Regions from separate parts of the Stappia sp. TSB10GB4 genome, predicted to be linked through region 1. Evidence: predicted binding sites of a transcription regulator. Region 1 holds the regulator's gene; each other region holds the start of a gene.
The links. Region 1 encodes PhoB, which activates phosphate uptake and scavenging genes when phosphate is short. Its sites were predicted from a motif close to TGTCATNNANCTGTCAT; they were not measured.

Region 1 (10,159 bases):
GGTCGGCGCGGGCCGAGCGCTCGACATTGATCTCCACCGCGCGCATGCCGTCGGAATAGCCGATGACCTGGGTGCGGTCATAGCCGCGCGACACCTCGCCGACATCGCGGAGCTGGGTCTTCTCGCCGGTCGGGAAGGACTTGACGACGATGCGGCTGATCGCCTCCGGCGAGGTGGTGTCGGCGACCGCCCTCACCTGCCGCTCGACCCCGCCCTGCAGGTCGCCGGACGGAAGGTCCCGGGTGTTAGCGGCCACGCGCTCGGAAATGTCGGCAAGCGTCATGTCGAGGCGGCGCAGCTCGCGCTCCGGCACCTTGATCACATATTCGGTGTCGCGAAAGCCGTTGAAGGAGACCTTGTCGATGCCGCGGTCGATCAGATCGTCGCGGATCTGGCGGGCGAAGGCCTTCAGCGCCTCCTCGCTGAACGGCCCGCGCAGCGCGACGCGGGCGACCCGGTCGAACCAGTTGGACAGGGAAATGACCGGCCGCTCAGCATCCTCGGGAAGCGTGGTGACGCCGGCGACCGCCTGCTCGATGTCCGACATCGCCTTCTGCATGTCGGCGCCCTTGAGGAATTCGAGGCGGATCGTTCCCGAACCTTCGCGGGCGTAGGAGATCATCTCATCGACATTGTCGAGGAAACGCAGTTCCGGCTCGATGGCCTGGAGGATGTTCTTCTCCACGTCCTCGGCGCTGGCCCCCGGCCAGGAGACGGAGACTGAGATGCGGTCGATGACGATCTGCGGGAAGAACTCGGCGTTCAGCCGGGCAAGGCCGAAGGCGCCGAACAGGATCATCAGCACCATGACCAGGTTGGCGGCATTGGGATGGCGCAGGAAATGGCCGATGATGCCGCGCGGAACGAAGCCGGTATCACGCATGGCTCAGCCGCCCCTGTTGGCGCCGCGCTGGCGCGGTTCGGAAACGAGAAGCCCCTCGCCCGCCTTGTCCAGCCGGGTCGAGACAAGTCGGTCTCCGGTGGCAAGCTCGCCCGACACGATCACATGCGTGCCGTCGAAGGCCAGCAGGCGCACGTCGCGGCGGCGGGTGCGGTTGTCGGCATCGACCACGAAGACATGGTCGGTGCCGTAGATGGCTCCTTCCGGTATGCGCGCCGAGGCCGGATAGGTGCGGTCGGCAAGGCGCAGTTCGACGAAGGCGCCGGGCCGCAGCGCCGGCTGCCCCTCCTCCACCTCGACGCTGGCATAGACATCGATGCCGCCGCGCGCCAGCGCCACCTCGGCGCCGACCCGGCGGATCTCGCCGCGATAGGCGACCGGCTCGCCGCCGATATACCACAGCACCTCGACGGGACGGCCGACGACGGTGCCGCTGTCGGCCAGGATGCGGCCATACTGATTATCGGAGAGAGTGAAGCGAACCTCCAGCGCGTCGCGCGCATAAAGGGTCGCGACCACGTCGTTGACGCCGACGAGCCGGCCGATCGCGGCATTCTCGGAGCGCACCACGGCGTCGAAGGGTGCCTTCAGCACGGTGTCGGCAAGGTGTTTCTCGGCCTGCGACAGGCGCCATTGCAGGCGCTCGATGGCGGCCTGCTGCTGCTCGACGCGGGCCTTCTCGACATCGAGCGCATAGCGGCGCTGCTCGAGCGCCTGGCCGCGCTGGGACACCAGCAGGCGGCGCTCGTCGACGGCGCGCTCGGTGACGGCGCCCGAGCCCATCAACTGCTCGGCCCGCTGCAGGTCACGCTCGGCGAACTCGAGCTGCTCGCGGGCGCGCTCGACATTGCCTTCCTCGGTGGAAACGCGGCCCCGCGCCTCGACAAGGGCGGCGCGGGCCTCGGCAAGATTGGCGCGCGCCTCGGTGACCGCGCCCTGGTACTGGAAGGGATCGACGGCGACAAGGTCCTCGCCGGCGGAAATGATGGCGCCGGCCTCCAGCGCCGGGTTGACGCGGACGATCTCGCCCGCCACCAGGGCGCGCAATTCGGCGGTGCGTGCCGCCGTCACCTCGCCATAGAGGGAGAGCATCGGCGCGTGGTCACGCACCTCCACCGGCATGGTCTGGACGATATAGGAGGTCTCCCGGGCCGGGCGCACCGGCACCGGGTCCTTGGCGAGGATCAGCCGGTTCATGCCGACATAGGCGGCCAGAAGGATCGCCAGCGCGATGGCCGCCTGCAACGCAAGCTTGACGGCCAGGATGCCGGTGCGGCGGGCCGAGCGGGGGCGGTCTGCCGGGCGCTCGAACGCCACCTCGCCCCTGGGAGTGCGGTTCGCCTCGTCGACCGATTTCAGCATGACACTCTTTTCCACTCGAATGCTCTCTTGCGCGCGTCCTCATGCCCTATAGGCATTCCGGCGCGGACTGGATTGCTTCGCGGACGCAAATACCGCAGGTGCGAACTATTCTAGCGGCGCAACGCGCTTGCAAGATGAAGAGTGTATCAAATTGTGCCCAGGGCGACTCCTGCCACAGACGGCGACAGGAGAGCGCGATTTTCGCTCCGTTTCCGCCAACGACGGCAGGCCGGCTTGATGTACGTCAACACCCGCCCGTTCGAGGTGTGCCACGCTGATCCCGCAATCTTAAGGGGATCTGCAGCAGGGAGTTCAGCCAGTCATGACGTCCCAGCCCGAAAACGAACCCGGCAACCCGGACACAAGCACGCCGCCCGTGATCACTGATACATCCGTACCGGAAGTCGCGCTCGGCTGGATGAATCCGGTCGGTCCCGATCCCATCCTTTACCCGGATCCGCCGCCTCCTCCCCCGCCGCCACCGGCGAGCGGCACACCCGACATCGGTTCCGGCACGCCCGATATCGGATCCGGCACGCCGGACGTGGGGTCGGGCACGCCCGATGTCGGCTCCGGTACTGGCGATCTGGCGTCGGGCACTCAGACCGTGCCCAAGGACGACTGACGCGAGAGCTCAGAACTCGCCGGGGCTGTAGTCGTAGCGGGTGTTGCAGAAGCGGCAGGTCACCTCGATGCGACCGCCGACGGTCATGTCGTCGCGCTCCTCCAGGGTGAATCCCTTGAGCATGGCCCGGATGCGTTCGTCGGAGCAGCGGCAGCGGTCGGCGAGCGGCTGCGGCGCGAAGACGCGCACACCGCGCTCGTGGAACAGGCGGAACAGCAGCCGCTCGGCGGTCATATCCGGATCGCCGAGTTCGTCGTCGCGCAGGGTCTCGACCAGGGCGCGGGCCTCGCGCCAGGCGTCGTCTTCCTCGAACTCGTGTTCCATCGCGCCCTCCGGCGCATCGCCCGGCGGCAGGTCGGCCTGGCGCATGCGCTCCGGCGCCTCGGGCAGGAACTGGGCCAGCACGCCGCCGGCCAGCCAGGAGTGGCGGGGCTTGTCGCCGGCCCGGCGGTCGAGAACCTCGCCGACGGCAAGGCGCACCACGGTCGGGATCTGCTCCGACTGGGCGAAGTAGCGATGCGCCACCTCCTCCAGCGTGATGCCGTCCAGCGCGACGATGCCCTGATAGCGATTCATCGCGGCGCCCTGATCGACCGTCATGGCGAGATGGCCATGGCCGAGCAGCGAGGGCGTGTCGGTGCGCCCGGCCGCCTCCGCCGCCGCCACCGCCTCCGCGTCGAACTGGGCGCAGGCGCGCAAGCCGTCCGGCGTCTGGAAATCGACGACCAGCATGGAAACCGGGCCATCGGTGGTGGTCTGCAGGGTGAAGCGGCCGTCGAACTTCAGCGAGGTGCCAAGCAGGGCGACGAGCGTCGCCGCCTCGCCGAGCAGGCGCGAGACCGATGCCGGATAGGCATGGCGCTCCAGGATGCGGTCCAGCACCGGGCCGAGCATCACGGCGCGGCCGCGCACGTCCAGCGGCTCCACAGCGAAGGGAAGCACGGCGTCGCGCCCGGCCGGGGTGACGCCCAGCCGTTCCAGTTCGTCCTGAACGCTCATGTCGGTCCTATGCGTTCTGCAGGGCCCCAAGACACCAGGCGAGGATGCCCTTTTGTGCATGGAGCCGGTTTTCCGCCTCGTCGAAGACGACGGACTGCGGGCCGTCCATCACCTGCGACGTCACCTCCTCGCCGCGATGGGCAGGCAGGCAATGCATGAAAATGGCGTCCCGGTCGGCTTCCGCCATCAGACGCTCGTTGACCTGGTAGGGGCGCAGCAGATTGTGGCGATCGCCGTCGTCGTCGCCCATGGAGACCCAGCAGTCGGTGACGACGCAGTCGACACCCTTCACCGCCTCGAACGGATCGTCGGTGATGCGGATCTCTGCTCCCGCCTTGCGGGCGGCGGCGATGAGGTCGGCCGGCGGCGCCAGCTCCGACGGGGTGGCGATGTTGAGGGCGAAGTCGAGCTTCGTCGCCGCATGCACCCAGGAGGCCAGAACGTTGTTGCTGTCGCCGGTCCAGGCGACGCTGCGCCCGGCGATCTTGCCCTTCTTCTCCTCGAAGGTCAGCACGTCCGCCATGATCTGGCAGGGATGGGTGCGCTTGGTCAGGCCGTTGATCACCGGGACGGTGGCGTATTCGGCGAGTTCCGTCAGCGCATCATGGTCAAGGATGCGGATCATGATGGCGTCGACATAGCGCGACAGCACGCGCGCGGTGTCGGCGATAGTCTCGCCGCGGCCGAGCTGCATCTCTGCGCCGGTGAGCATCAACGTCTCGCCGCCAAGCTCGCGCATGCCGACATCGAAGGAGATGCGGGTGCGGGTCGAGGGCTGCTCGAACACCATGGCCAGCACGCGGCCGGCGAGCGGCCCGCCGCCGGACACACGCACGGGACCGCGCGCCTGCTTGATGCGGCGGCTGCCGTCGAGGATGAAGCGCAGCTCGCTGGCGTCGACGTCGGTGAGGTCGAGGAAGTGGCGCGGCTGGATGGTCATCACTCTGCCGCTCCCCGTTCGAGCCCGGCTTCCATGGCGCCGGCGGCCCGGTCGATGCGGGCCACGGCCTCCTCGATCTCCGCCTCGGTGATGGTCAGCGGCGGCATGATGCGCAGGACATTGTCGCCCGCGCCCACGGCCAGAACGCCGGCCTCGCGGAAATGCGACAGCAGCTCGGTATTGGTAACCCGGCACTTGAGGCCGAGCATGAGGCCCTTGCCACGGATCTCCTCGAAGATCGCCGGATGGCCGTCGACAACGGCAGCCAGCTTCTGCTTCAGCAGCAGGCCCTTCTTCTGCACGCTCTCAAGGAAGCCGTCGGCCAGCACCACGTCGAGCACCGCATTGCCCACGGCCATGGCCAGCGGATTGCCGCCATAGGTGGTGCCGTGGGTGCCCGGCTTCATGCCGGAGGCCGCTTCCTCGGTCGCAAGGCAGGCGCCGAGCGGGAACCCGCCGCCGATGCCCTTGGCAACCGCCATGATGTCCGGCGTGATGCCGGCCCATTCATGGGCAAAGAGCTTGCCGGTACGCCCGACGCCGGTCTGCACCTCGTCGAGGATCAGCAGGATGCCGTGCTCGTCGCACAGGCGGCGCATCTCGCGCAGGTACTCGGTCGGCACGGGACGTACGCCGCCCTCGCCCTGGATCGGTTCGATCAACAGGCCGGCGGTGGTGTCGCCGATGGCGGCGAGCAGCGCCTCATGGTCGCCGAACGGCACCTGGATGAAGCCCGGCGCCTTGGGGCCGAAGCCTTCCAGATACTTCTCCTGGCCGCCGGCGGCGATGGTCGCCAGCGTGCGGCCATGGAAGGCGCCCTCGAAGGTGATGATGTCGATCCGCTCCGGCTCGCCCTTCGCATAGAAGTAGCGCCGCGCCGTCTTGATCGCGCATTCCAGCGCCTCGGCGCCGGAATTGGTGCAGAACACGCGGTCGGCGAAGGTCGCCTGCGTCAGCTTGCGCGCGAACGTCTCCTGGCCCTCGATGGCATAGACGTTGGACACGTGCCAGAGCTTGTCGGCCTGGTCCTTCAATGCCTTGACGAGACCGGGATGGGAATGGCCGAGCGAGTTGACGGCAATGCCGGCGGCGCAATCGAGAAAGCGTCGGCCATCGGAAGTCTCCAGCCACACACCCTCGCCACGCACGAACTCCAGGTTCGCGCGGCTGTAGGTCTGATAGAGAGATGAGCCTTCCATGTCCTTCCTGCTCCCATTGACCGGTCCCATCGACCGGCGAGATGCCTTGGCGGGCGAACCCGCCCCGAGCCCCGCGCGATGCCTTGCGAACCGCTGCCCTCCCGCTGCCGCAAAGGGCTGCGAAGGATGCGGACGGCGCTCCCGAAAGCAATTATGCCGCCCACGAGAGGCGGCACGGCGAGGAAGCCCCGTTATACACCGCGCGGACGCGGAAAAGTCAACGGAATTGGCGGGCGGCATGCGCACCCGCAACGCGGCCGAAAGCGGCCTTTTCTGGGGAAAACCGGATCAATCCCCAGGTGAATCGCCCCCTCACCTTGAACCGGAAAGCCGGCATATTGTAGCTTCCCAGTCAAGAAATACGACATCTCGTGTATCCGACTCACAATAGCCTCAAAATCCGGCGATGAGCGGGGCGCCCCTTACGGTGTGCCGATAACCTTTTATTAACCAGATGTCGGGGCCCGATCCAACACGGAGTTGAGCGCATGTCCTGGACAAGCGAACGCGTCGACCTTCTCAAGAAGCTCTGGACCGATGGACTGAGCGCCAGCCAGATCGCAGCGGAGCTCGGCGGCGTCACCCGCAATGCGGTGATCGGCAAGGTGCATCGCCTCGGCCTGTCAGGCCGCGCCAAGGCGCCGGCGGCCGCCCAGAAGGCGCGCAGCAAGCCGGCCCGGAGCGGCGCCGAGGAGGCGGCCGCGTCGGCGGCGCAGCAGCAGGGCGGCGGCGCCCCGTCCGCACCGCAGACCATCGGCGCCACCGCGCTGAAGATCGAGGCCGCGCCGGTGGCCGCCCCCGCGCCGGAAGCCAAGCCCGTCGCCGAACTGGTGCCGATCGCCAAGCGGGCAACGATCCTGACGCTGACCGAGCGGACCTGCAAATGGCCGATCGGCGACCCCACCAAGGAAGACTTCTACTTCTGCGGCCACCCGTCGAACCCGGGCGTGCCCTACTGCCCCTATCACTGCCGCATCGCCTATCAGCCGGCGAGCGATCGCCGCCGCGACCGCAACGTCGCCAACGGCTGAGGCAGCGTCCCCCTCCAGGGGGCGGCTCTGACGAGAAAGGCCCGCCAGCGGTTTCCGCGGCGGGCCTTTTCGCGTCTGCATCGGTGGAGCGTCCGCGACGGGGATCGCCGGAGCGCCGTGCCAGGCACTCCGGCTCCTTCCATATCGGTGGCCCGCCTCAGGAGGCGACGGCGAACTGGTCGTTGAAGGCGTAGCCGGCACCACGCACGGTGCGGATCGGGTCCTGCACCTTGCCGCGATTGATCGCCTTGCGCAGGCGGCCGACATGGACGTCGACCGTCCGCTCGTCGACATAGACATCGTGGCCCCAGACCCCGTCGAGCAGTTGTTCGCGCGAGAAGACGCGGCCGGGCGAGGTCATCAGGAATTCAAGCAGTCGGAACTCGGTCGGGCCGAGATGAACCTCGCGGCCGGAGCGGCGCACCCGGTGGGTCTCGCGGTCGAGTTCCAGATCACCGGCGCGCAGCAGCGAGGACACGACCTCGGGCTTTGCCCGGCGCAGCATGGCGCGCACCCGCGCCATCAGCTCGGGGATCGAGAACGGCTTGACCACATAGTCGTCGGCGCCGGTGGCAAGGCCCCGGATGCGCTCCTGCTCCTCGCCGCGGGCGGTGAGCATGATCACCGGCAGGCGCTCGGTCTCGGCGCGCGAGCGCAGACGGCGGCACAGTTCGATGCCGGACAGGCCCGGCAACATCCAGTCGAGAAGCAGCAGGTCCGGCTGGCTTTCGCGCAGCAGCAGGTCGGCCTCGTCGCCGCGCATGCAGGTCTCGACCGTGTAGCCCTCGGCCTCGAGATTGTAGCGCAGCATCATGATGAGAGGCTCTTCGTCCTCCACTATCAGGACCTTCGGCATGATGTTTACCCTTGTCCTATCGACCCGGCCGGAAGGCCTTGGTGCGGCTTTTCACTCGCACCGCCTTGCCGGCTTTCGTTGTCAGCAGCAGCGGGCGATCCGATCGCCCGCGCAAGTCTCGACCGCAGCCGCGTCAGGGCACGATGTCGGTTTCGACGCCGGTCTCGTCGACCTTCTGGCGCTCGTCGGTCGGCAGAACGCCAGTCGACATGTAGATGACGTTCTCGGCGATGTTGGTGGCGTGATCGCCGATCCGCTCGATGTTCTTGGCGCAGAACAGCAGATGGGCGCAGACCGAAATCTGGCGCGGATCCTCCATCATATAGGTGAGGAGTTCGCGGAAGATCGAGGTGTAGAGCGCGTCGACCTCGTCGTCACGGTCGCGCACCGCGGCCGCCGCCTCGCTGTCGCGGCTGGCATAGGCATCCAGCACGTCCTTCAACTGCGCCTGGGCCAGTTCGGTCATGTGCTCGACGCCGAGGGCGAACTTCTTGGAATCGAAGGTCCCCTCGATGGCGATGACGCGCTTGGCGATGTTCTTGGCAAGATCGCCAACGCGCTCCAGGTCGTTGGAGATGCGCATCGCCGAGATGACGTCGCGCAGGTCGCTGGCCACCGGCTGGCGGCGGGCGATGATCAGGATCGCCTGCTCCTCGATCTCGAACTGCAGGACGTCGACCCGCTTGTCCTGGCCGATGACCCGGCGGGCGAGGTCCTTGTCCATGCGCACCAGCGCCGACACGGCATCGCTCAGCATGACCTCGGCAAGGCCACCCATCTCCGACACCCGGCCGGCGATCTCCTTCAGTTCCTCGTCGAAGGAGGATACGGTATGTTCACTCATGTCTCGTCTCCATCCGGGGGCGGCGGTCGCCCCTTCCGGCGGGGTGCGCCGCAAAGGACGCAACCTCCCGCCCGTTCTCGACCAGATCCAGATTAGCCGAAGCGGCCGGTGATGTAGTCCTGGGTGCGCTTGTCCCTGGGATTTGTGAAGATGTCCTTCGTCGCCCCTTCCTCGACGAGATTGCCGAGGTGAAAGAAGGCCGTGCGCTGCGACACGCGGGCGGCCTGCTGCATGGAGTGGGTGACGATGACGATCGTGTAGTTCTCGCGCAACTCGTCGATCAGTTCCTCCACCTTGGCGGTGGCAATGGGATCGAGCGCCGAACAGGGCTCGTCCATCAGGATGACCTCGGGACTGACCGCGATGGCGCGGGCGATGCACAGACGCTGCTGCTGGCCGCCGGACAGGCCGGTGCCCGGCTCGTCGAGGCGGTCCTTGACCTCGTTCCACAGGCCGGCCTTTTGCAGGCTTGACGCAACGATCTCCTCCAGCGCCGCCTTGTTGCGCGCAAGTCCGTGGATGCGCGGCCCATAGGCGATGTTGTCGAAGATCGACTTGGGGAACGGATTCGGCTTCTGGAACACCATGCCGACCTTGGCGCGCAACTGCACCGGATCGACCTTGGGGTCATAGATGTTCTCGCCGTCGATCAGGATCTGCCCCTCGACGCGGCAAATGTCGATCGTGTCGTTCATCCGGTTGAGACAGCGCAGGAAGGTCGACTTGCCGCAGCCCGATGGGCCGATGAAGGCGGTAACGGTCTTTTCCTCGATGCGGATGCTGACATCCTTGATGGCGTGGGTATCGCCATAGAAGACCTGGACCTTCTCTGCTTCGATCTTGGCGTCATTCATGGCGGCGACTTTCTCGGGATTGGTCATTTGGTTCATGGCTTGGAGAGCCCCCTTACCAGCGGCGCTCGAAACGACGGCGCAGGATGATCGCGACGATGTTCATGGTCATCAGAAAGAACAGAAGGACGATAATTCCGCCCCATGCCCGCTCGTAGAAGGCCGGGTCCGCGCGTTTGGCCCACTCGTAGATCTGCGCCGGCATTGCCGAATTGGGATCCAGGAAGCCGGAGGCGATACCACTCGGATAGTTGGAGGCGATGAACCCGACCATGCCAATGAGCAGCAGCGGCGCGGTTTCGCCCAGTGCCTGGGCAAGGCCGATGATCGTGCCGGTCAAGATGCCGGGCATCGCCAGCGGCAGGACGTGGTGAAACACCGACTGCATCTTCGAGGCGCCGACGCCGAGTGCCGCATCGCGGATCGACGGCGGCACCGCTTTCAGCGAAGCGCGGGTCGAGATGATGATGGTCGGCAGGGTCATCAACGTCAGCACCAGGCCGCCGACGATAGGAGCGGACTGCGGCAGATGGGCAAACTGGATGAAGGCC
Region 2 (10,159 bases), on a different contig from region 1:
CCTCGATCATGTCGCCCCGCGCCTGCTTGACGGCCAGCGCCGCCAGATCCGGCGCGTAGAGCGAGGCCTCCGCCATCACCCGGTCGACGGCCAGCGCAAGTTGTTCGACGATCTGCTCCACTGTGATAGACGGCAACGACCGGTCGCCGCGACGGCGGTCGGCGAGCATCTTGTGGGCGTTGGCGATGGCCGCCTCGCCGCCCTTGACTGCGACATACATCAGCCTGCCTCCGGCTCGTTGACATGGGATACGACCGTGCTGCGCGGCAGCGCCATCATGCACAGCCCCGCCACCAGAACGACGTCCACGCCGCGCGGAAAGAGCGCCCGATTGGCGGCGCGCTGCGTCATGAACGTAGCCGGAAGACCGCGCGGGGCGATCCGCCTCTGCCCGTCGATACCGGGTCCTTCAAGCCTGAGGGCGGCGCCGCCATCCAGCGCCTCCACCTCGACCACCAGCGTCGTCGAGCGGTCGGGATACTCCTGCGTTCCAGACGCAAAATCGGCCATGTCCGGCATGGTCTCGCCCTTCACGAAGGCGAAGGCGGATCTCTCCGGCCCTTGTGCCAGCGGCGCTCCGCACTGGAAAGACAGCCATGCGCGCACACTCTCGCTGTCGATATCGCGATCCAGCCAGACCGGCGTGTCGGGGTCGCAGAGCGCGAGCGCGACGGCGCCCGGACCTTGCCCAAGGGGAGCGGGCGGCGCGACGCCTGTAGGAAGAGTGTGAACGGTGCCGGGTCGGGCCGTCGCGTCCATCAGCGCGCGGAAGACGGCCTGCGCTTCGAACACCGGATCGCTGAACCCGCCGGAAACGGCGAGCGTCGAAAGACGGGCATCGGACATCAGTCGTCTCCCCGGACCATGGTGAAGAAGTCGACGCGGGTTGCGGCGGCCTCGCGCTTGACGCGGGAGACCTCCTCGGCACGGGCTGCGGCCAATGGCGCCAATACCTGCGCCTCGATGTCTGTTCGGCGTGCGCCCTCGCTCCACATGGCCGCGAGCACAGCCGAAAGCCGCGCCTTTGCCCTGTCCTGCCCCAACGCATAGGCATGACCGACAGCCCCGCTCGCAAGCCGGACCGTCGCCCGCGTCACCGCAGCCTCTCCGAGATTGAAGGGCGCGCCGTCACCGCCGATGCGGCCGCGCACCATCACCAGCCCGATCTCGGGTCCCCGCACCGGCGCCGCCTCCGGCAGGGATCCGAGCGCCTCGGCACAGGCGGCGATCTCATCGCCCGGCGAGGCAGCCAGCACATCCATCAGCCGTTTCAGTCCCTGTTCAGAGCCGCCTGCCGTCTCTGCCTTCGCCATCCGCAACTCCGTCGTCTCTCCTGGGCTGCGAGCGCCTGTATCAACAGGCGCTCTCGCAAGCAGCCCCGCGCCCATCGGCGCCGCCCAACACGCGCTATTTACATCCGTACACGTTATTTGTCTAGTATTATAGACAACCGACAGTTCACACTGTACGCGGATCGAGTGACGGAGGCATGACGGGCCGCGCCAATCCGCGATCCGACCGGGTGGCTGTCTGAGCCGGCGTCTTTGCTCTAGAAGGAAGATGGCGGCCGAACCGAGGGCGAAAGGAAGCGCATGACCGGCATTGAACGGCAAACGGGCGTTGCCCTGTGGCGGCAAATCGCCGACGAGATTCGCGCCGCCATCGGCAATGGCGATCATGACGACACAGGTCGCCTGCCGACGGAGGCGGTGCTCGCCGCCCGTTTCGACGTCAACCGCCACACCGTGCGTCAGGCTCTCGCAGCGCTTGCCCGAGAGGGCATCGTCGAAACCGTTCAGGGCCGTGGTACAGCCATCGTTCCGCGCCGCCGCGTGACCTATCCGATCGGCCCCCGCACCCGGTTTTCCGCCGGCCTCGGCGGACAGGTGACACAGGCCGTCACCCGTTTGATCGACGTATCGGAAGAGCCGGCCTCTGCCGACCTCGCCGCCCTGCTGCACCTACAAGCGGGCGCGCCTCTCCTCAAGCTGGAAACGCTGGGCGAGGCAGACAGCATCCCCCTGTCGCGCGCCGTCCACTGGTTCGATGCACGCCGGTTTGCCGGCCTGCCCGATGCTTACCGCCTGGAAGGGTCGATGACGCGGGCGCTCGCCGCTTGCGGCGTCCCGGACTATATCCGTCTTTCGACCGAAATCTCGGCCGCTCCGGCCACCGCATCCGACAGGGCAGACCTTGCGCTGCAGCCTGGAGCCGTCGTGCTTCTCACCCGTTCGGTGAACGCGGATTCCGAAGGACACCCGATCCAGGCGAGCCACAGCCGCTTTGCGGCCGAACGGGTCAGTCTGTCGGTGGCCAACGACCGCGACAAACCCCTCCCGGCGCACGGCTGAGAGCATCGCGCTTGCGCCAGATCACTGCATGACGTATATAATTTATATTATTCGCAACTACGAATGTAAAGGGGTGTTGGGCCGTTGAGCGAAACGCATCCCGATCAGGAGGAAACTGCCTTGCTTGCCAACAGACGACAGTTTCTCGCGCTGGCCGCCGCTGCGTCAGCGCTTGTCGCGCAGACTGGCTCCGCGCGTGCCCAACCGGTGGCGACCGGAGCACAGATCCTCATTCTTGGAGCCGGTGCTGCCGGCACGGCGCTTGCCAATCGTCTGGCGACGCGGCTGCCGGGTGCCCGGATCACGCTGCTCGACCCTCGTCAGGCACACTACTATCAGCCCGGCTTCACCCTGATCGCCGCCGGCCTGAAGCCCGCATCCTACTCGGTCTCCACAACCGCCGAGTGGCTGCCCCGCAATGTCGACTGGATCGCGGAAGCTGCCGCGGAAGTCGATCCTGAGGCCAAGCGCGTGGTCACGACGTCCGGGCGCGCCCTCTCTTACGACTACCTTGTCGTCGCGACCGGCCTGAAGCTCGACTTCGACGCGATCGAGGGCATGTCGACGGATCTGATCGGCAGCAACGGCATCGGAGCCGTATATGCCGGCCCAGATCAGGCCGCCGCCACCTATGCGGAAATGAGCCGCTTCACGGAAAAGGGCGGCACCGCCCTCTTCACCCGCCCCGCGACCGAGATGAAATGCGCGGGCGCCCCGCTCAAATATGCCTTCCTCACCGACGATACGGCCAGACGCAAGGGCACCCGCGACAAGGTGAAGATCATCTACGCCGCGCATGGCGGCGCCTTCTTCTCGGTGCCGATCGTCAACGAGAAGGTCCGCATGCTGTTCGAGGAGCGCGGCTTCGACACGGTCAAGAACCACGTGATGGTCGCCATCGACCCGGGTAAGCGCATCGCGACCTTCGATACGCCCGAAGGGCGCAAGGAGATCGGCTACGACTTCACCAACGTCATCCCGCCGATGCGGGCACCCGACGCGATCCGCTTCAACAGCCCGCTCTCCTGGCAGGAAGGCCCGTTTGCGGCTGACGGCTGGGTCGAGGTCGACAAGCATTCCTTGCGCCACCTGCGCTATCCCGAGGTCTTCGCCATCGGCGACATCGCCGGCGTTCCCAAGGGAAAGACGGCCGCCAGCGTCAAATGGCAGGTGCCCGTGGTCGAAGACCATATCGCGGCCCAGATCGCCGGCAAGGAAAGCACCGCCAGCTATGACGGCTACACGTCCTGCCCGCTGATCACCCGTATCGGCCGGGCCATGCTCGTCGAATTCGACTACAAGGACAATCTCGTCCCCTCCTTCCCCGGCCTGATCGCGCCGCTGGAGGAATTGTGGGTTTCCTGGCTGATGAAGGAGATCGCCCTGAAAGCCACCTACAACGCCATGCTGCGCGGCCGCGCCTAAGGGAGGACGCCATGAAGGAACTCACGCTTTCAACCATGATCGCCGTGTTCGAGGAGATGTTCGGACCGGCGCTGTTCTGGCTCCTCGTCGTGGTTGCCGCGGCGATCACGGTGGCCTTTATCTTCGTCCTGCTGCGCCAACGCCGCCTGGTCGGCAACTGGCTGCTGCGCGCCGAGTTGCTCGCCCCTATCGGAGCGCTCGCCGCGATCTACTTCGTGCTGACGATCACCAGTTCCGGTTTTTCCGATCTTGGCGGGCCGATCGACGCGATCGTGATGATCCTGATCGGCGTTGCCGGCGCCATCGGACTGACCATTCTTGCCTATGTGGCGCAGGCCCTGATCGGAAGCCGGCGGGTTCAGTAACGCCGCCCGTCGAAACGATGCCGGACGCTCACGCGACTGCGAGGCGTCCGGCAAGCCGTTCAAGCATCGCCAGACAGGCGTGCAACTGCTCCAGCGAAACGAACTCATCCGGCTTGTGAGCCTGGGCGATCGAGCCCGGCCCACAGACGACCACCGACATGCCGAGTTGCTGGAAAAGCCCGGCCTCAGTTCCGAAGGACACCACATCGGCGCCGTTGGCGCCCGTCAGTTCGGCAACGATGCGCCGGGCCTCGTTTTCCTCGACCGGTTCGAGGCCAGCGACCTCGCCCACCACCTCGCGGCGGATCGAGGCCTGCGGATGCACGCTGCGCATGGCCGGCAACAGCTCGTCATGGACATAGGCATCGATGGCCTCGCAGACGAAAGCACGGTCGGCTTCAGTGACGGGGCGCATCTCCCAGTCGAGGCTGGCCAGCCCGGGAATGACGTTGTGCGCCACCCCTCCTATCAGCCGTCCGAGTTGCAGCGTCGTCCAGGGCGGCTCGAAGCGGCTGGCCGCCGGTGCCCTCCCCTTCAATTGCTCCTTCAGCTCCATCAGTCGTATGCCGTAGCGCAGCGCGTATTCCACCGCATTCACCCCCGCATCGGGGACGGAGCCATGCCCTTCCAGTCCGCGAAAGGTCGTGGTGTATTCGCAGCAGCCCTTGTGTCCCTCGATGATCCGCATCTGCGTGGGCTCGCCGATGACCGCGAGCGCCGGCCGCACCCCCATGCCAGGCAGCTCGCTCACAAGCTTGCGCGCGCCAAGGCAGCCGACCTCCTCGTCATAGGTCAGGCAGATGTGGACGGGGCGCGACAGCTTCGACGCGGCAAAGAGCGGCGCCGTTGCCAGCACCGCGGCGATGAACCCCTTCATGTCGCAGGCGCCGCGCCCATAGAGCAGCCCGTCCGCCTCGCGCATGCGGAATGGATCGGACGACCAGTCCTGATCCGCCACCGGCACGACATCGCTGTGGCCGGACAGGACGATTCCGCCATCCTCGCCCGGACCGATGGTCGCGAACAGGTTGGCCTTGCTCCCGGTTTCGTCGACCATCACCCGGGTGTCGGCGCCAAGATCTCCCAAGCGGTCGGCGGCCCAGGCGATGAGTTCCAGGTTGCTGTCGCTCGAAACGGTGGCGAAGGCGATCAACTCCCCGAGCAGGCTTTTCGTGTCGTCGATCAGCGCCATGCGGTCCCGCGTCCCATCTCAGTCCTTGACGAAGAGCGCGCGCGGGCGGTTGCACAGACACTCCGCCGGCCCGTCCTCCCGGATCAGGATGCTCTCGGTGATCTCGAGCCCCCAGTTGTCCATCCACAGGCCGGGCATGAAGTGGAAGGTCATGCCCGCTTCCAGCACCGTATCGTCGCCCGGACGCAGCGAGATCGTCCGCTCGCCCCAGTCCGGCGGATAGGAGACGCCGATCGGATAGCCGCAACGCGCCGCCCGGTCGATGCCCGCCCGCTCCAGCGGAGCGCCCAGCGCCCGCGCAATGTCGCTGGCCCGGTTGCCCGCACGCGCAGCTTCCAGCCCCGCCTCAAGGCCCTCCACCAGTGCGGCCTCCGCGTCGAGCAGGTATTGCGGCGGCTTGCCGAGATAGACCGTTCGGCAGAAGGGCACGTGATAGCGGCGGTAGCAGCCGGCGATCTCGAAGAACGTCGCCGTGTCGGCGGCGATGTGCCGGCCGTCCCATGTCAGGTGCGGAGCGGCGGCATCCGAGCCGCTCGGCAGCAGCGGCACGATGGAGGGATAGTCGCCCCAGGCATCCTCGGTGCCGCGGATCGCATCGGCATAGATGTCGGCGACGAGATCCGTCTTGCGCATGCCGGGATGGATCCGGTCGAAGATGCCGTCGATGATCTTCTCCGAGATCCGGGCAGCGCGACGCATGAACACCAGTTCCTCGTCGGACTTCACCGCGCGCTGCCAGTTCACCAGCGCCGTCGCATCGACAAAGGTCGCCTGCGGCAGCTCTTCCTGCAGGGTCAGGAAGGCCTTGGCGGAAAAATAGTAGTTCTCCAGCTCGACGCCGATCCGGGCTTTCGCCAGACCCGCCTCGCGGATCAGTTCCGCCAGCGTCTGCATCGGATGGCAGATCGTGGACTGGACATAATGGTCGGGATAGAAGGCAACCCGTTCATCCGCCATCCAGACCGTGCGCACCGCGCCGTTCGCGTCCTGTCGCCGTCCCCACCAGATCGGATCGACGTCATGGAACACCAGCACGCCCTGGTGGACATAGAAGGACCAGCCGTCATAGCCGGTCAGCCAGGCCATGTTGGCGGGATCCTCGACGAACAGCACGTCGATATCCTTCTCGCGCATTGCCTTGCGGACCTTTTCGAGCCGCCTTGAGAACTCCGCATCAGAAAACGGAAGATCAGTGCCCGGCATTCCTGTCTCTCCTCGTCGGCCGGCTCCATCGACCGGAGGCTTCACGCGACCAGCCGGCAAATCGTTCTGCACTTTGCACGCTGGCCCTACCCTTTGAAAACCCGTCAGACGGAGGCCGAGGTCGACGTCTTGCACTGTCCAGTGTCGTCTGGCAGATGGACTCTCCTGCCCCAATCCCGCTATGACGCCTGCATGATCCGCCTCGACGACCGCGACATCGCCATTCTGAAGGTGCTTTCCCGCGAAGGCCGCCTGTCCAAGGCGGAGCTGGCGCGCCGGATAAACCTCAGCCCGACCCCCTGCTGGGAGCGTCTGAAGCGGCTCGAAAAAGCCGGAGTCATCGAGGGCTATCGGGCCGAGGTCGCCCTGCGCAAGACCGCCCCCCACGTCACCGTCTTTGTGACTCTGGAGCTGGAAAACCACAGTTCCGCGGCCTTTCAGGCCTTTGAGCGGGCTGTGGAGGCATATCCGGAGATCGTCCAGTGCTGGGCGCTCGGTGGTGGTTTCGACTATCTGCTGCAGGTGGTCACCCGAGACGTCGACAGCTATCAGCGGCTGATCGACCGCCTCCTAGACCAGGGGCTCGGGCTTGCCCGCTACTACACCTACATCGTCACGAAACCGGTGAAAACCGGGTACGCCCCGCCCCTTGATCTGCTGCTTGGCAAGGCAGACTGATCGGCCTGCCGGTACGCCGCAAAAAAGACGAATCGTCTCCCCGGCAGGTCTGGTTAAGACGCTTGTTCCCCCGTTTTCGCGCCATGCTGTCCCTGTGCCGCACATGGCGGCGCACTGACCCCAGCCACATGCGGGAGACGGAACATGACGGCACCGAACACCAGGTCCGCGGAACGGACCGCCCCCCTTCTCGACGATGCCCGCCTGCTCAGGCAGTTCTCCTATGTCGCCGGACGCTGGTCGGCGGCGGCGGACGGCCGCACCTTCCCGGTGCGCAACCCGGCCGACGGCAGCCGCATCGGCGACGTGGCAAGCCTCTCCGCGGACGAGGCGCGTGCCGCCATCGATCCCGCCCATCGCGCGTTTGCAGACTGGTCGGCCCTGCTTCCGCAGCAGCGGGCGCATCTGCTGCGCCGCTGGTTTACGCTCATTTGCGACAACCGCGAAGACCTCGCCCGGCTGATGACGCTGGAGCAGGGCAAGCCGATTTCCGAGGCGCGCGGCGAGATCGACTACGCCGCCGCCTTTGTCGAGTTCTACGCCGAGGAAGCCCGCCGGCCGGACACGCAGAGCGTCACCTCGCACCTGCCGGACGCGGAGATGGAAACCTGGCTCGAGCCGGTCGGCGTGGCAGCGCTGATCACCCCCTGGAACTTCCCTTGCGCGATGATCACCCGCAAGGCGGCCGCGGCCCTTGCCGCTGGCTGCACCGTCCTCGTCCACCCCTCGCATGAGACGCCCTTCTCGGCTCTGGCATTAGCCGAATTGGCGGAGCGCGCGGGCTTTCCGGCGGGCGTGTTCAACGTCGTCACCGGCGATGCGGCAACCATTGTCGGGACGTGGATGGAGGACACTCGCGTGCGTGCCGCGTCCTTTACCGGCTCCACCGAAATCGGCCGCCTGATCTACCGTCAGGCCGCCCCGACGGTGAAACGTCTGGTGCTGGAACTCGGCGGCCACGCCCCCTTCCTCGTCTTTTCCGACGCGGATCTCGACCGCGCGGTCGCCGAGGCCATCAAGGCCAAGTTCGCAACCTCCGGTCAGGACTGCCTCGGCGCCAATCGCTTCCTCGTCGCCCGGCCGCTCTACAAGGCGTTCTGCAAGCGCTTCGCGGAAGCGGCTGCGGCGCTCTCCGTGGGGCCAGGGCTCGAAGACCCGGCCATCGGCCCCTTGATGAACGAGCGCGCCGTCGCCAAACAGGAGGCACATGTCGCCGATGCGCTGGAGCGCGGCGCCAAGCTCCTCACCGGCGGCAAGCGGCTTCCGGCCGGTCCGCTCTTCTACGCGCCGACCGTGCTGTGCGACGTACCGGAGGACGCGTTGATCATGCGTGAGGAGACCTTCGGCCCGGTAGCGGCGATCCGCCCCTTCGACAGCGAGGAAGAGGCCATCGGAATCGCGAATGACAGCGAATACGGCCTGATCGCTTACATCCACAGCGAGGACCCGCGCCGCATCTACCGCCTGTCACGGGCCCTGCGCTACGGCATGGTCGCGGTCAATCGCACCAAGGTGACCGGAGCGCCGATTCCCTTCGGCGGCATGAAGCAATCCGGCATCGGCCGGGAGGGCGCGGCCGATGGCATGCGCGCCTTCATGGACCTCAAATATGTCTGCCGCGACTGGGCCTGATGCCCATCGGCCTCAACCAAGGGAGCTATCCATGCTGACCAACGACCAACTCGACAAGTGGGACCGGGAGAACTTCTTCCACCCTTCCACCCATCTGGCGCAGCATGCGCGCGGCGAAAGCCCCTCGCGCATCGTCACCGGGGGTGAAGGCGTCTTCATCCAGGACCGCGACGGCAACCGCCTGCTGGATGCGTTCGCGGGGCTTTACTGCGTCAATGTCGGCTACGGCCGCACCGAGATCGCCGAGGCCATTGCCGCCCAAGCGAAGGAACTCGCCTACTATCACGCCTATGTCGGTCACGGCACCGAGACTTCGATCACGCTGGCGAAGATGGTCGTCGAGCGCGCACCCGCCAACATGTCCAAAGTCTATTTCGGCCTCGGCGGTTCGGATGCCAACGAAACCAACGTCAAGCTGGTCTGGTACTACAACAACGTCCTCGGCCGGCCACAGAAGAAGAAGATCATTTCGCGCTGGCGCGGCTATCACGGCTCCGGCCTGATGACCGGCTCGCTCACCGGTCTGGAGCTGTTCCACAAGAAGTTCGACCTGCCCTTCGCCCAGGTGCTCCACACCGAGGCGCCCTACTATTTCCGCCGCCCTGATCTCGACATGAGCGAAGCGGAGTTCACTGCCCATTGCGTCGCCAAACTGGAAGAGCTGATCGCAAGGGAAGGTGCCGACACCATCGCAGCCTTCATCGCCGAGCCGGTCCTTGGCACCGGCGGCATCGTGCCTCCGCCCGCCGGCTACTGGGAAGCGATCCAGCGCATTCTGAAGAAGCACGACATCCTGATGATCGCCGACGAGGTGGTCACCGGATTCGGACGCCTCGGCACCATGTTCGGCTCCGATCACTACGGCATCGAGGCCGACATCATCACCATCGCCAAGGGCCTGACCTCGGCCTATGCGCCGCTGTCCGGCTCGATCATCTCGAAGAAGGTCTGGGAAGTACTGGAGCGCGGCACCGACGAGAACGGCCCGATCGGCCATGGCTGGACCTATTCCGCCCATCCGATCGGTGCCGCCGCCGGCGTCGCCAATCTCAAGCTCATCGACGACATGGGCCTTGTCGCCAACGCCCGCGAGACCGGCGCCTATTTCAACCAGGCCATGCGTGCCGCCCTCGCCGACCACCCGAAGGTCGGCGACGTGCGCGGCGAGGGGCTGCTGTGCGCGGTGGAATTCGTCGACGACAAGGTCTCGCGCCGCTTCTTCGACGCCTCCGCCAAGGTGGGCCCGGCGGTCGCCAGTGCTCTCCTGAAGCGCGGCGTCATCGGCCGTGCCATGCCCCAGGGCGACATTCTCG
Region 3 (10,159 bases), on a different contig from region 1:
CGCGCCATTGATCACCTTCTGGATCGCGTCGGCAAGGGCCGCCTTCTTGGCCGACTTCGGGATGAAACCGGCGGCCCCGTAGGCAATCACCTGCGAGACCACCTTGGGATCCTCGTGGCCGGAGACAACCACGACCGGCAGGCGCGGAAAATTGGTACGCAAATGCAGCAAGCCGTCCATGCCGCGCACGCCGGGAATGCTCAGATCGAGCAGCGCAAGGTCGAAACCGCCCTCCGCCGCAAGGATTTCGCAGGCCTCCGGCAGCGAAGCGGCATCAAGCGTGTCGGCATCCGGATAGGCCAGCGTCACCGCACTGTGCAGGGCTTCCCGAAAAAGCGGATGGTCGTCGATGATCAGGAATTTCGCCATGGCACCGGATTGAACTGTCATGTCGGTCTCTCCGACCATCGCACCGAATGCGTGATCTTCAAAGGTTTTGTCCGAGCAAGGCGGCAGCCGCCAGCGCCCTGGCAACAAGTGTCGCCAAGCACCAGGGTTCCGGCAAGCGGACTAAAGAACGAGAGACGGCGACAAGGGCACCAGCCGGGGACTCATGCGAAGCGGGTGAAGAGCTCCGCCTCGCTGCTTTCGGTATCGCCGACCGCTTCGAAACAGACCACAGGGCCTTCCGACAGGGCCGCATTGTAGGCGAAACCCTCCGCGCACAGGCCGGCGAAGATCTCGATCATGCCGGCCTTGCCGATCTTGTGCGGATGCAGTTCCAGCACGATCCGCTTGAGGCCGCCGACGCGCAGGTTCCGGAACAGGTCGAGCTCCGCCCCCTCGATATCCGCAATGAGAACGGTGATGCCCTTGTCCGCGATGAAGGCCGAGGCATCGACGGCCGGCACACGCACCGTCTCGGTCACGCCTTCCTGGTCCTGGCCGATGCCGGAGCGCCAGAACTCCCGATGCAGGGTGAACTCGACGTAGCCTGTCTTCAGGGTCTGAGGGTCGGAGACGAAGGCCGCATTGATCACCTCGACACCGGTCACACCGTTCTTGAGATGGGTTTGGCGGATATGCGGGATGAGACGCGCGTCCGCCTCGACGGCAGCATAATAGTCAGGCCCGACATTGCGCATCACACCGGCGGAGATGAAGCCGATGCCGGCGCCGAGTTCCAGCACGCGGTCGTCCTTCCGCACAAACCGCGAGGCCATGGAGAGTTCCGAGGCTTCATAGCGGCCGCGGCGGATCTCCTCGATAATGCGGTCGTTGGCAACGGTCTCGTCAAGAGACAGCACCAACCCGCTGGTGCGGTGGGTTACCAATTGCCCCGACATCCGATCCACTCCCGTCACTCCGGCATGCGATGGTGCCACGGCCCGACCCGCAACCAATTGCATCCGTATTTTTATCGATGCTCGCATTCCGAGCAGACTTGCCTTCTTGTCGCAAAGGTTCCGCCCCTGCGCAAGAGGCGCAGTGGATCGTGAGAAAGCAGCTCTCAGCGGTAAGCCGAACCGGCGCGATCGAGGATCGCGGCAACCAACGCCTCGGCGGCCTGCTCGAGGTCGCCGCTGTTGTCGATAACGCAAGCCGGTGCGACGGGAAGCGGCTCGTTGGCGCGGGCGATGCGGGCGGCGATCTCTTCGGCGCTCTCACGACCGCGCGCGGCAAGCCGCGCCGCCAGCACTGTCGGGGTCGCCGTGATCTGGATGACGCAAAGTGTGGGAAACCGCTCCTGCATGGCCGCAAGGGCCACGCGAGACCCATTGACCACGGCGGGATGCCCGCTTGCGAGATGCTCCGACAAGGACGCGGGAAGACCGTAGCCAAACCCATGCGCACGCCAGCTAAAGGCGAAGGCACCAGCGCGCTCCGCCTCTTCGAAGGCCTCTGCCGTCATGGGCTCGTGCGTCTCCGCATCGGTGCCGGCTGGCCGGGTGATCGTCCGTTGCACAAAAAGCAACTCCGGTCGCCCGGACAAGCCCGCGCGTGCCCGCGCGAGCAGCGTATCCTTGCCGACCCCGCTCGGCCCGACGACCGCGATCAGCGGCCCCTGCCCTTCCGACGCTGCCCCCTGCATCGCTCAGACCACCCGGCGACCTTCGCGCCAGACCGTACGCACGATCGGGATATGTTCCTCGACCCGCACCCGCACGAGATCGGCGCGTTTGCCGATGGCGATCTCTCCTCGATCATCAAGCCCGGCAAAGCGGGCCGGGGTACGGGACACCATGGCGATCGACTGCGGCAGATCGATCCCGTCGACCACCTCGCCGAGAAAGAAGGCCGACTGGACGAGACTGAAGGGAATGTAGTCGGACGACAGGATGTCGAGCAGTCCATTGGCGGCGAGATCGCGCGCCGAGACATTGCCCGAATGCGAGCCCCCGCGGACAACATTGGGGGCACCCATCAGCACCGCCAGCCCCTGCGCTTTCGAGGCCCGTGCGGCTTCCAGCGTGGTCGGAAACTCCGCCACCCGGATGCCGAGCTCGACGGCTTCCTCGACATGCGCGTTGGTCGCATCGTCGTGGCTCGCCAGCACCACCCCGCGCGCCCTTGCGCGCTCGGCGAGGATCCGGCGGTTGTTGTCGGACCATTCCGCAGACTGGGCCATACGCCGTTCGCAGAACTCGTTGAACTCGGCGTCGCTCATGCCCCGCTTGCCCTTGTAGTAGACCGCATAGGCCTCAAGGCTGACGAACTGGCGCTGGCCGGGCGAATGATCCATCAGCGAGGCGATGCGTACGAGCGGATCGTTCTCGAACACCTCGAAACTCTCAAGACAGTTGGGAGCCGAGACCTCGCAGCGCAGGTGGATAAAATGATCCGCCCGCAGCCTGTCCTTGGCCATCCCCGCCTCGATCGCGTCGGCCAGCCGCCGCATATCGGCATCGGTGATGTCGGTATCCTCGTCGAGCCCGACGCGCAGGGCATCGAAGACGGTGGTGATGCCGCTGGCTGCGATCTGCGCGTCATGGGCACAGACGGCGGCGACCGGGTTCCACCTCACCTTCGGGCGAGGTGCATAATGGTTTTCCAGGTGATCGGTATGCAACTCGATGAGGCCGGGGATCACATAGTCGCCGCCCATGTCCTCCGCAGCCGGCAACGACGAGACGCCGCTGTCGATGCCCGCGATCTTGCCGTCGCGCAGGTGCAGCGAACCCTCGACGACCTGGTCGGCCAGCACGATCCGCGCATTGGTGAGTATGGTGTCCATCGATCCGTCTTTCTCGAAGGGAACGTCTTGTCAGCCGCCTGTTCCCGCAAGCGGCGCCTGATGCAGGCAGATGAAAGGAGCGCCTGGATCAGGCTCGACGAAGATCGCCAGCCTGTCGAAGGCGACAGGATGCGCCAGCAAGGCCTCGAACTGTCCAGCAAGCGCGCGGTGAACGGCCAGTGCCGTTTCCCCCTCCAACCTGTCGCTCAGCGTCATGTGGAAGCGGAATGCGTCGAAAATGTAGGGGTAGCCCCAGTTTTCCAGAAATTCCCGCTCGCGCGGCGACAGCCGCTCCGGACGACGGCGGGCGATGTCCTCCGCCGTGAGAGGCGCTCGAAACGGCTCGAACCGCCGCACCACGGTGGCAGCCAGCGCGTTGAGGTCTTCGGCGGGACCGGCCGGCGTCAAGGCGAAGAAGCCATCAAGATCCGAAACCTTGAGCGCGACCGGAGCGATTGGCGGCGTGTCACGGCAGAAGGCGTCGACAGCTTCGACCAGATCGGCCTCGCTTCGGGTCTCGGCGAGGCGGAAAGGCGCCTTCAACGTACCGTGGAAACCGTACCGCACGGCCGATGCGATGAGGCAGGCGCGGGCCTGTGGCGAGAACCCGCCGACATCCGTCGGCTCGACGGCGCGAGCAAACGCGCTGCGGCCGAGCCATTCCTCAGCCGCGCGAACCAGCGGATGCCCGGCATCGGGCGTAAAATAGATCGCGTATCGCATACGTTCCGCTTTTTGTGGAACCGGAAGCGGGAGCATCGCCGCGCCAGTCGCGGCGATGCCATGCCTCGCATCCGATGGTGGCGGGCCTGCCGGAGGCTTGGGGGTTCCGGCAGGGAGCCGTCGAATTTACGTCCGCCCGACCCGTCCGATCAACAGGCCTCTGAGCCATCCCGAAAGCGAGTCCATCGCCATCACCATCAGCACGATGAGAATGATGTAGTAGCTGACTTCTTCCCAGTCCTTCTGGGTGATGATGGCCTGGGTGAGCAGCAGGCCGATGCCGCCGCCGACAATGGCGCCGATCACGGTGGCGCTTCGGGTGTTCGATTCGAGGAAGTAGAGCACCTGGCTGAGCAGCACCGGGACGATCTGCGGCATCACCCCGAAGCGCGCCTGCTGGATCGGCGAGGCTCCGGTCGACTGAACGCCTTCGATCTGCTTTCGGTCGACGTTTTCCAGCGCTTCGGAGAACAGCTTGCCGAAGGAACCGGTGTCGGTCATCAGGATCGCCAGCGATCCGGTCAGCGGCCCGGGACCGAACGCCCGGCTCAGAATGATCGTCCAGATCAGCCCGTCGACACCACGGACGAAGTCGAACACGCGGCGCAGCGCAAAACGCAAGGATCTCGCCGGCGTAAAATTCGATGCGGCCAGAAACGCGAGGGGCAACGCCACGACAGCGGCGCCCATGGTTCCCAGGAACGCCATCAACACCGTTTCGAACAGCGCCCAGGCCACATCGCCGTGCCGCCACATCTTGTTCGTCCAGAACTCCGACAGCATGTGGACGATGTTCGGCCTTGCCGGATCGACGCGATCTTCCGAGACAGCAAGGCTCGCCAGTTCGCCCACCGAGCGACCACTGAACGGACTGTCGAGCGTGAAGAAGAACAACTCCCAGCCCGGCTCATAGTGGAAGGTCTCGGTCCGAGTGCGGGTCATCGAAAAGCGCCCCTGCGGGGTCGTCACGGTGACACGCGCGGGCGAGGCGTTGATCCAATCCGGAACCTCGCCTTCCGGCAGATCGAGACGGATGCCCTGCCCGTCCGGCTCGACCTGGATCACGCCATAGCCGGGGATGGTGAAGCGCGCGCCGGTCCCCTCATAGACCACCTCGTGCTCCTTGCCGAGGTCGATCCGGGTAACGCCGTCCTGCATGCTCACCCACGCGGGCAGCCGGCCGGGCGGATAGGTACCCTTGTTCTCGCCCTCGATCGCGACACTCACCTCGCCGCTGCGATTGTCTCGCGTGACATGCGTCTTGTAGCTCCAGAAGTCGGACAACAGGATCGCCGCATTGTCGGTCCTGGCGCTCGCCACCAGGCCCGGAATGTTGAAGGCGAAGAAGATGTAGATCAGATAGACGAGGACCACCGCCGGGAGGGCAAAGGCAAGGCGCTGCTTGCGGCCGAAGGCGGCAAGAACCGCCTTGCCCAGCGACCCCTCATGCGTGGTGGAGAGCATGGCGGCCATGTCAGTGTCCCTTCACCAGCTTGTGCCGAAAGTGGCTCGAAACCTGGTCGATGACGACGATTGTGGCGAAGAGCAGCAGGAAGATCGCCACGACCTGGTCGTAGCGACCCTGGCCCCACTGCATCGCGGTCTTGAGATCGTAGCCGATGCCGCCGGAACCGACGAAGCCCAGGATTGCGGAGGCCCGCACGTTGATCTCGAAGCGCAGCAACGCATAGGAAAGCCAGTTCGGCGTAACCTGAGGCAGCACGCCGAGCCACATCGCCTGGCTCCAGCTCGCACCTGCCGAAGACAGGCCCTCGACCGGCTTGCGGTCGGCGTTCTCGCTCACTTCCGAGAAGAGCTTGCCGAGAGCGCCTGTGGTGTGGAAGGCGATGGCGATCATGGCCGGTACAGGCCCGCCGCCGAGCAGGAAGATCAGAATGAGCGCGATGACGATCTCCGGGATCGCCCGCATACCATCCATCATCCGGCGGAACAGCGGGATAAGCCGCGGGAAGCGGGCAAGGCCGCGCGTCGACAGAAGCGACAGCAGCGCCCCGCCGCAGGCACCGACGAGCGTTGCCACGCCGGCAATGTTGATCGTCTCGATCAGCGAGGGAAGAAACTTCCACATCAGACCCGGCAGGTTGGCCGCCTTGGCCACCGCCTCGCTCACGACTTCGGAGGGGAAATCGAAGAACTGGTGGATGCCCGCCCAGAAGCCGCCGGCATTGCGCGCGTCGGCCAGTTGGAAACCCGAGACCATCAGCAGGACGAAGAACAGCAGCAGGATGCCGCTGTACATCTGCCGCTGGCGGGCATGGGCGAGATAGTCGGCGCGGATATCGCCCGACCTTGCGAAAGCCGTGTCCGTCATGAGGTCCTGCTGCAGGTGGCTCTGGCGAAAACGCACGGGCGGGACACAGGCCCCGCCCGGCAATCACGAAGACAGATCGATCAGTTGCTCTGGGCCTTGCGGACCGCGATGATCGGCTCGTAAGCCTCATGGGCGATCGGCTCGAAGCCGGCCGTCTCGCCGGCAGCCACGTTGTAGGCGCACTGCGCGTCCTTGCCGTGCAGGTCCTTCAGAAGCTGCGTGACCTTCTCCTTGACATCGACAGGAAGGGCACGACGCAGCACGATCGGGCCTTCCGGGATCGGCTTGGAGCGCCAGATCTCGACCAGGTCGTTCATGTCGACCAGGCCGGCATCGACCGCCTTGCGCAGGGCGCCGGAATTGTAGCCGTCTTCCCACTCGCCCTGGCCGTCGGCCCAGGTCACGCCACCGTCGACATCGCCGTTCTTGACCGCAACGATGGTCTGCTCATGGCCGCCCGTGAAGACGACCTCGGCGAAATAGGCACCATTGTCCATGGACGCACCGGTGATCTGCGGGATCTCGATGGACGGGATCAGGTAGCCGGAGGTCGAGTTCGGATCGCCGAAGCCGAACTTCTTGCCCTTCATGTCCTCAAGCGAGGCAATGCCGCTGTCCTTGCGGGCAAAACCGATGGAATGGTAGGAGAAGGAGCCGTCGAGGTTGGTCTTGACGAGCACGACGTCGACCGCTTCCGGATTCGTCAGATAGGTCTTCGCATAGGCCGAGGCACCGAGCCAGGCCATGTCGATCGAGCCACCCAGCAGACCCTGGATCACGCCGTCATAGTCGGCGGGAGTGAAGATCTTGGTCTCGACGCCGAGCAGATCCTGGACATAAGCGCGCAGGCACTCGTTGGAGGCCAGACGGTCCTGGGCATTCTCGCCGCCGAGGACGCCGATGCGGAACTCGTTGATCTCCTGCGCCGTCGCACCGACGGACAGGGTCGCGACCGCGGTGGCGGCCAAGAGAAGCTTCTTGAGCATATGACGTCTCCTGAAAGAGTCGTTTGTCGTTGTTGCGTGTGACCGTGCGCGGACGCCGCGCCGGATCCTGCGGCTCATGCGGAGGCGTTGGCCGTCCGCAGCATGGCCGGGGATGGTGTGCCCACCGCCGCTGTCGCAGGCCGGGCGGTGATGCTGGTCGAGGTGATGGCCTCGGAAACCTCGTTGCCGTCGCCGTCGGTGCCGTAGATTTCCCGCACCGCTTCAGCGGTCAGTTCGTCAGCGGTCCCATCGAAAACCACGCGGCCTTGCGCCATGCCGATGATCCGCTCGCAATAGGTGCGCGCTGTGTCGAGCGTGTGCAGGTTGGTGATGACCGTGATCCCCTCGCGCTCGTTGATGTCCTTGAGCGCGTCCATGACGATCTTGGCGTTCAGGGGATCGAGCGAGGCGATCGGCTCGTCCGCCAGCAGCACTTTCGGCGACTGCATCAACGCGCGGGCAATCGCCACGCGCTGCTGCTGGCCGCCCGACAGCGCCTCGGCGCGCTTCAACGCATGCTCGGCGACACCCAGCCGCTCCAGAATGTCGATGGCACGCAGGATGTCCGCCTTCGGAAACAGGTTGAAGACGGTGGCGAGCGTCGAGCGGGCATTCAGCGTCCCGTGCAGCACGTTCGACACCACATCGAGCCGCGGCACCAGGTTGAACTGCTGGAACACCATCGCGCAATCCCGTCGCCAGGAGCGAAGCGCGGATCCCGAAAGGGCAGAGACCTCGGTGTCGCGAAACACGATCTTTCCGCCGTTCGGATCGACAAGCCGGTTGAGCATTCGCAGCAGAGTGGATTTTCCGGCTCCCGAGCGGCCAATGACGCCGACCATCTGCCCGTCCGGGATGTCGAGCGTCACGGCATCCACCGCGGTCAGCATTCCGAACTTTCGCGTCACACCGTCGAGCTTGAACATCTGCGCCTCAATCTTGATGATTGAAGCTTGCGTACTCCGCACAGATGACAAGGAATCTGCGATTTTATGACAATTCCCTGACGTTTACCGGATGCGGAACAGTAGTGCGACGGCTGAACACTTCAGAAAGCCCGCTCATAGCGCTCCAGAAACGCCGCCGCGTCGAGAGTGCGGAAATCCTCGAGCGTTTCGCGCAGCCGGTCATGGCTCCAATCCCACCAGGCAAGTGCCTGCATCCGCGTAACAATATCCGCCGGAAACCGTTCGCGGATCAGCCTTGCGGGAACCCCGCCGACGATGGTGTAGGGCGCGACGTCCCGCGACACGACCGCACCCGATCCGATGACAGCGCCGTCCCCCACCGAAATGCCGGGAAGGATGGTCGCGCCATGACCGATCCAGGTGTCGTGGCCGATCCGTACCCGCGCCGCGCGCCGCCGCTGGAAAAACTCCGCCTCCTGATCGGCATCGTCCCAGTAGTCGTTCGCCCGATAGGTGAAATGATGCAGCGTTGCCCGCTCCATCGGATGATGGGTGGCATTGATGCGGACGCAGGCGGCGATGTTCGCGAACTTGCCGATCTCCGCGTTCCAGATCATCGCGTCGCGCATCACGTAGGAATAATCGTCCATCCGGGTTTCACTGATGCTGACCCGCGCATCCACCTCCGTGTAGCGACCGAACGCGCAGTCGCTGACCTCGGCGGTCGGATGGATGAAGGGAGTTTCGGAAAGTCGTGCCATCGTCTCCCCCTCAGGCCGCGCGGGCCGGCGCGAAGCCGCGCACGTCGATGATCCTGTCCGCGACGGCCTCGCGCACTTCCTCGTCATGGAAGATGCCGATCTGGGCGACGCCCTTAGCCTTCTTCTCGGCGATCAGCTCGATGACGATCCGCCTGTTGGCGGCATCGAGCGAGGCGGTCGGCTCGTCGAGCAGCAGCACGGGATGATCGGTGATGAAGCCGCGGGCAATGTTCACGCGCTGCTGTTCGCCGCCCGAAAAGGTCGCCGGCGGCAGTTGCCAGAGCCGCTGCGGCAGGTTGAGCCGGTCCAGCATCTCGCTCGCCCGTTCGCGGGCTACCGCCGTATTGGCGCCGCGCAGGACCAGCGGTTCGGCAACGACATCGATCGCGGCGACGCGCGGAACCGTGCGCAGGAACTGGCTGACATAGCCGAGCGTCTCGCGGCGGATGGCCAGCACGAGACGCGGCGAGGCGGCGACAAGGTCGACCAGTTCCCCGCCGTGGCGGATCAGGATCTCGCCGCTGCTTGCGGCGTAGTTTCCATACAGCATCTTGAGGATGGAGCTCTTGCCCGCACCGGACGGACCGCCGAGCACCACGCATTCGCCGGCGCGAACCTCGAAGGCGGCGCCGTCCACCACGGGCAGTTCGAGGCCGCCCTGCAGATGCATGCAGAAGGTCTTGGAAAGCGCGCGCGCCCGAACGGCTATCGCGGCCTCCTTTCGGCTGACGGGATCGGTCATGGTTACACCTGCAGGATGGAAGAGACGAGAAGCTGGGTGTAGGGCGCCTGCGGATCGTCGAGCACGCGGTCGGTGAGCCCTTCCTCGACCACCCGGCCGTCCTTCATCACGATCATGCGATGCGAGAGCAGTCGGGCCACCGCCAGGTCATGAGTCACGACAATGGCGGCAAGTCCGAGATCGTTGACCAGCCCGCGCAGCAGATCGAGCAGGCGCGCCTGCACCGAAACGTCGAGGCCGCCCGTCGGCTCGTCCATGAAGACGAGGCGCGGCCCGGTCACCAGATTGCGCGCGATCTGCAGGCGCTGGCGCATGCCGCCGGAAAAGGCGCGCGGCTGGTCGTCGATACGGTCCTCCGCGATCTCCACCCGCGACAGCCAATGGGTGGCAGTGTCGCGAATGCGGCCGTAATGGCGCTCGCCGACGGCCATCAGCCGCTCGCCGACATTAGCGCCGGCCGACACGGTCATGCGCAGCCCGTCGGCCGGGTTCTGGTGCACGAAACCCCAGTCGGTGCGCATCAGCAGGCGCC

Region 2: a site for PhoB is predicted at 1,479-1,495, ahead of phnF (phosphonate metabolism transcriptional regulator PhnF). Genes of this name have one in related genera too.
Region 3: a site for PhoB is predicted at 8,209-8,225, ahead of phnC (phosphonate ABC transporter ATP-binding protein). Genes of this name have one in related genera too.

What each region holds. Positions count from the first base shown of each region.
Region 1 covers NZ_FYAV01000032.1:42,207-52,365, forward strand. The annotation lists gene TSB10GB4_RS05635 (efflux RND transporter permease subunit) at 1-883, opposite strand, end outside; gene TSB10GB4_RS05640 (efflux RND transporter periplasmic adaptor subunit) at 887-2,278, opposite strand; gene TSB10GB4_RS05645 (hypothetical protein) at 2,586-2,888, shown strand; gene TSB10GB4_RS05650 (Hsp33 family molecular chaperone) at 2,898-3,887, opposite strand; gene argF (ornithine carbamoyltransferase) at 3,895-4,827, opposite strand; gene TSB10GB4_RS05660 (aspartate aminotransferase family protein) at 4,827-6,026, opposite strand; gene TSB10GB4_RS05665 (GcrA family cell cycle regulator) at 6,515-7,057, shown strand; gene phoB (phosphate regulon transcriptional regulator PhoB) at 7,215-7,913, opposite strand; gene phoU (phosphate signaling complex protein PhoU) at 8,047-8,757, opposite strand; gene pstB (phosphate ABC transporter ATP-binding protein PstB) at 8,850-9,647, opposite strand; gene pstA (phosphate ABC transporter permease PstA) at 9,664-10,159, opposite strand, start outside.
Region 2 covers NZ_FYAV01000057.1:317,582-327,740, reverse strand. The annotation lists gene TSB10GB4_RS17725 (carbon-phosphorus lyase complex subunit PhnI) at 1-220, opposite strand, end outside; gene phnH (phosphonate C-P lyase system protein PhnH) at 220-846, opposite strand; gene phnG (phosphonate C-P lyase system protein PhnG) at 846-1,313, opposite strand; gene phnF (phosphonate metabolism transcriptional regulator PhnF) at 1,593-2,351, shown strand; gene TSB10GB4_RS17705 (FAD/NAD(P)-binding oxidoreductase) at 2,472-3,776, shown strand; gene TSB10GB4_RS17700 (DUF5368 domain-containing protein) at 3,788-4,141, shown strand; gene argE (acetylornithine deacetylase) at 4,170-5,333, opposite strand; gene doeA (ectoine hydrolase DoeA) at 5,352-6,536, opposite strand; gene TSB10GB4_RS17685 (Lrp/AsnC family transcriptional regulator) at 6,729-7,214, shown strand; gene TSB10GB4_RS17680 (NAD-dependent succinate-semialdehyde dehydrogenase) at 7,359-8,846, shown strand; gene TSB10GB4_RS17675 (aspartate aminotransferase family protein) at 8,878-10,159, shown strand, end outside.
Region 3 covers NZ_FYAV01000057.1:329,818-339,976, reverse strand. The annotation lists gene TSB10GB4_RS17790 (response regulator transcription factor) at 1-390, opposite strand, end outside; gene TSB10GB4_RS17785 (FkbM family methyltransferase) at 552-1,286, opposite strand; gene phnN (phosphonate metabolism protein/1,5-bisphosphokinase (PRPP-forming) PhnN) at 1,451-2,032, opposite strand; gene TSB10GB4_RS17775 (alpha-D-ribose 1-methylphosphonate 5-triphosphate diphosphatase) at 2,036-3,175, opposite strand; gene TSB10GB4_RS17770 (DUF1045 domain-containing protein) at 3,206-3,898, opposite strand; gene phnE (phosphonate ABC transporter, permease protein PhnE) at 4,025-5,371, opposite strand; gene phnE (phosphonate ABC transporter, permease protein PhnE) at 5,373-6,230, opposite strand; gene phnD (phosphonate ABC transporter substrate-binding protein) at 6,311-7,216, opposite strand; gene phnC (phosphonate ABC transporter ATP-binding protein) at 7,291-8,142, opposite strand; gene TSB10GB4_RS17745 (DapH/DapD/GlmU-related protein) at 8,265-8,885, opposite strand; gene phnL (phosphonate C-P lyase system protein PhnL) at 8,896-9,627, opposite strand; gene phnK (phosphonate C-P lyase system protein PhnK) at 9,630-10,159, opposite strand, start outside.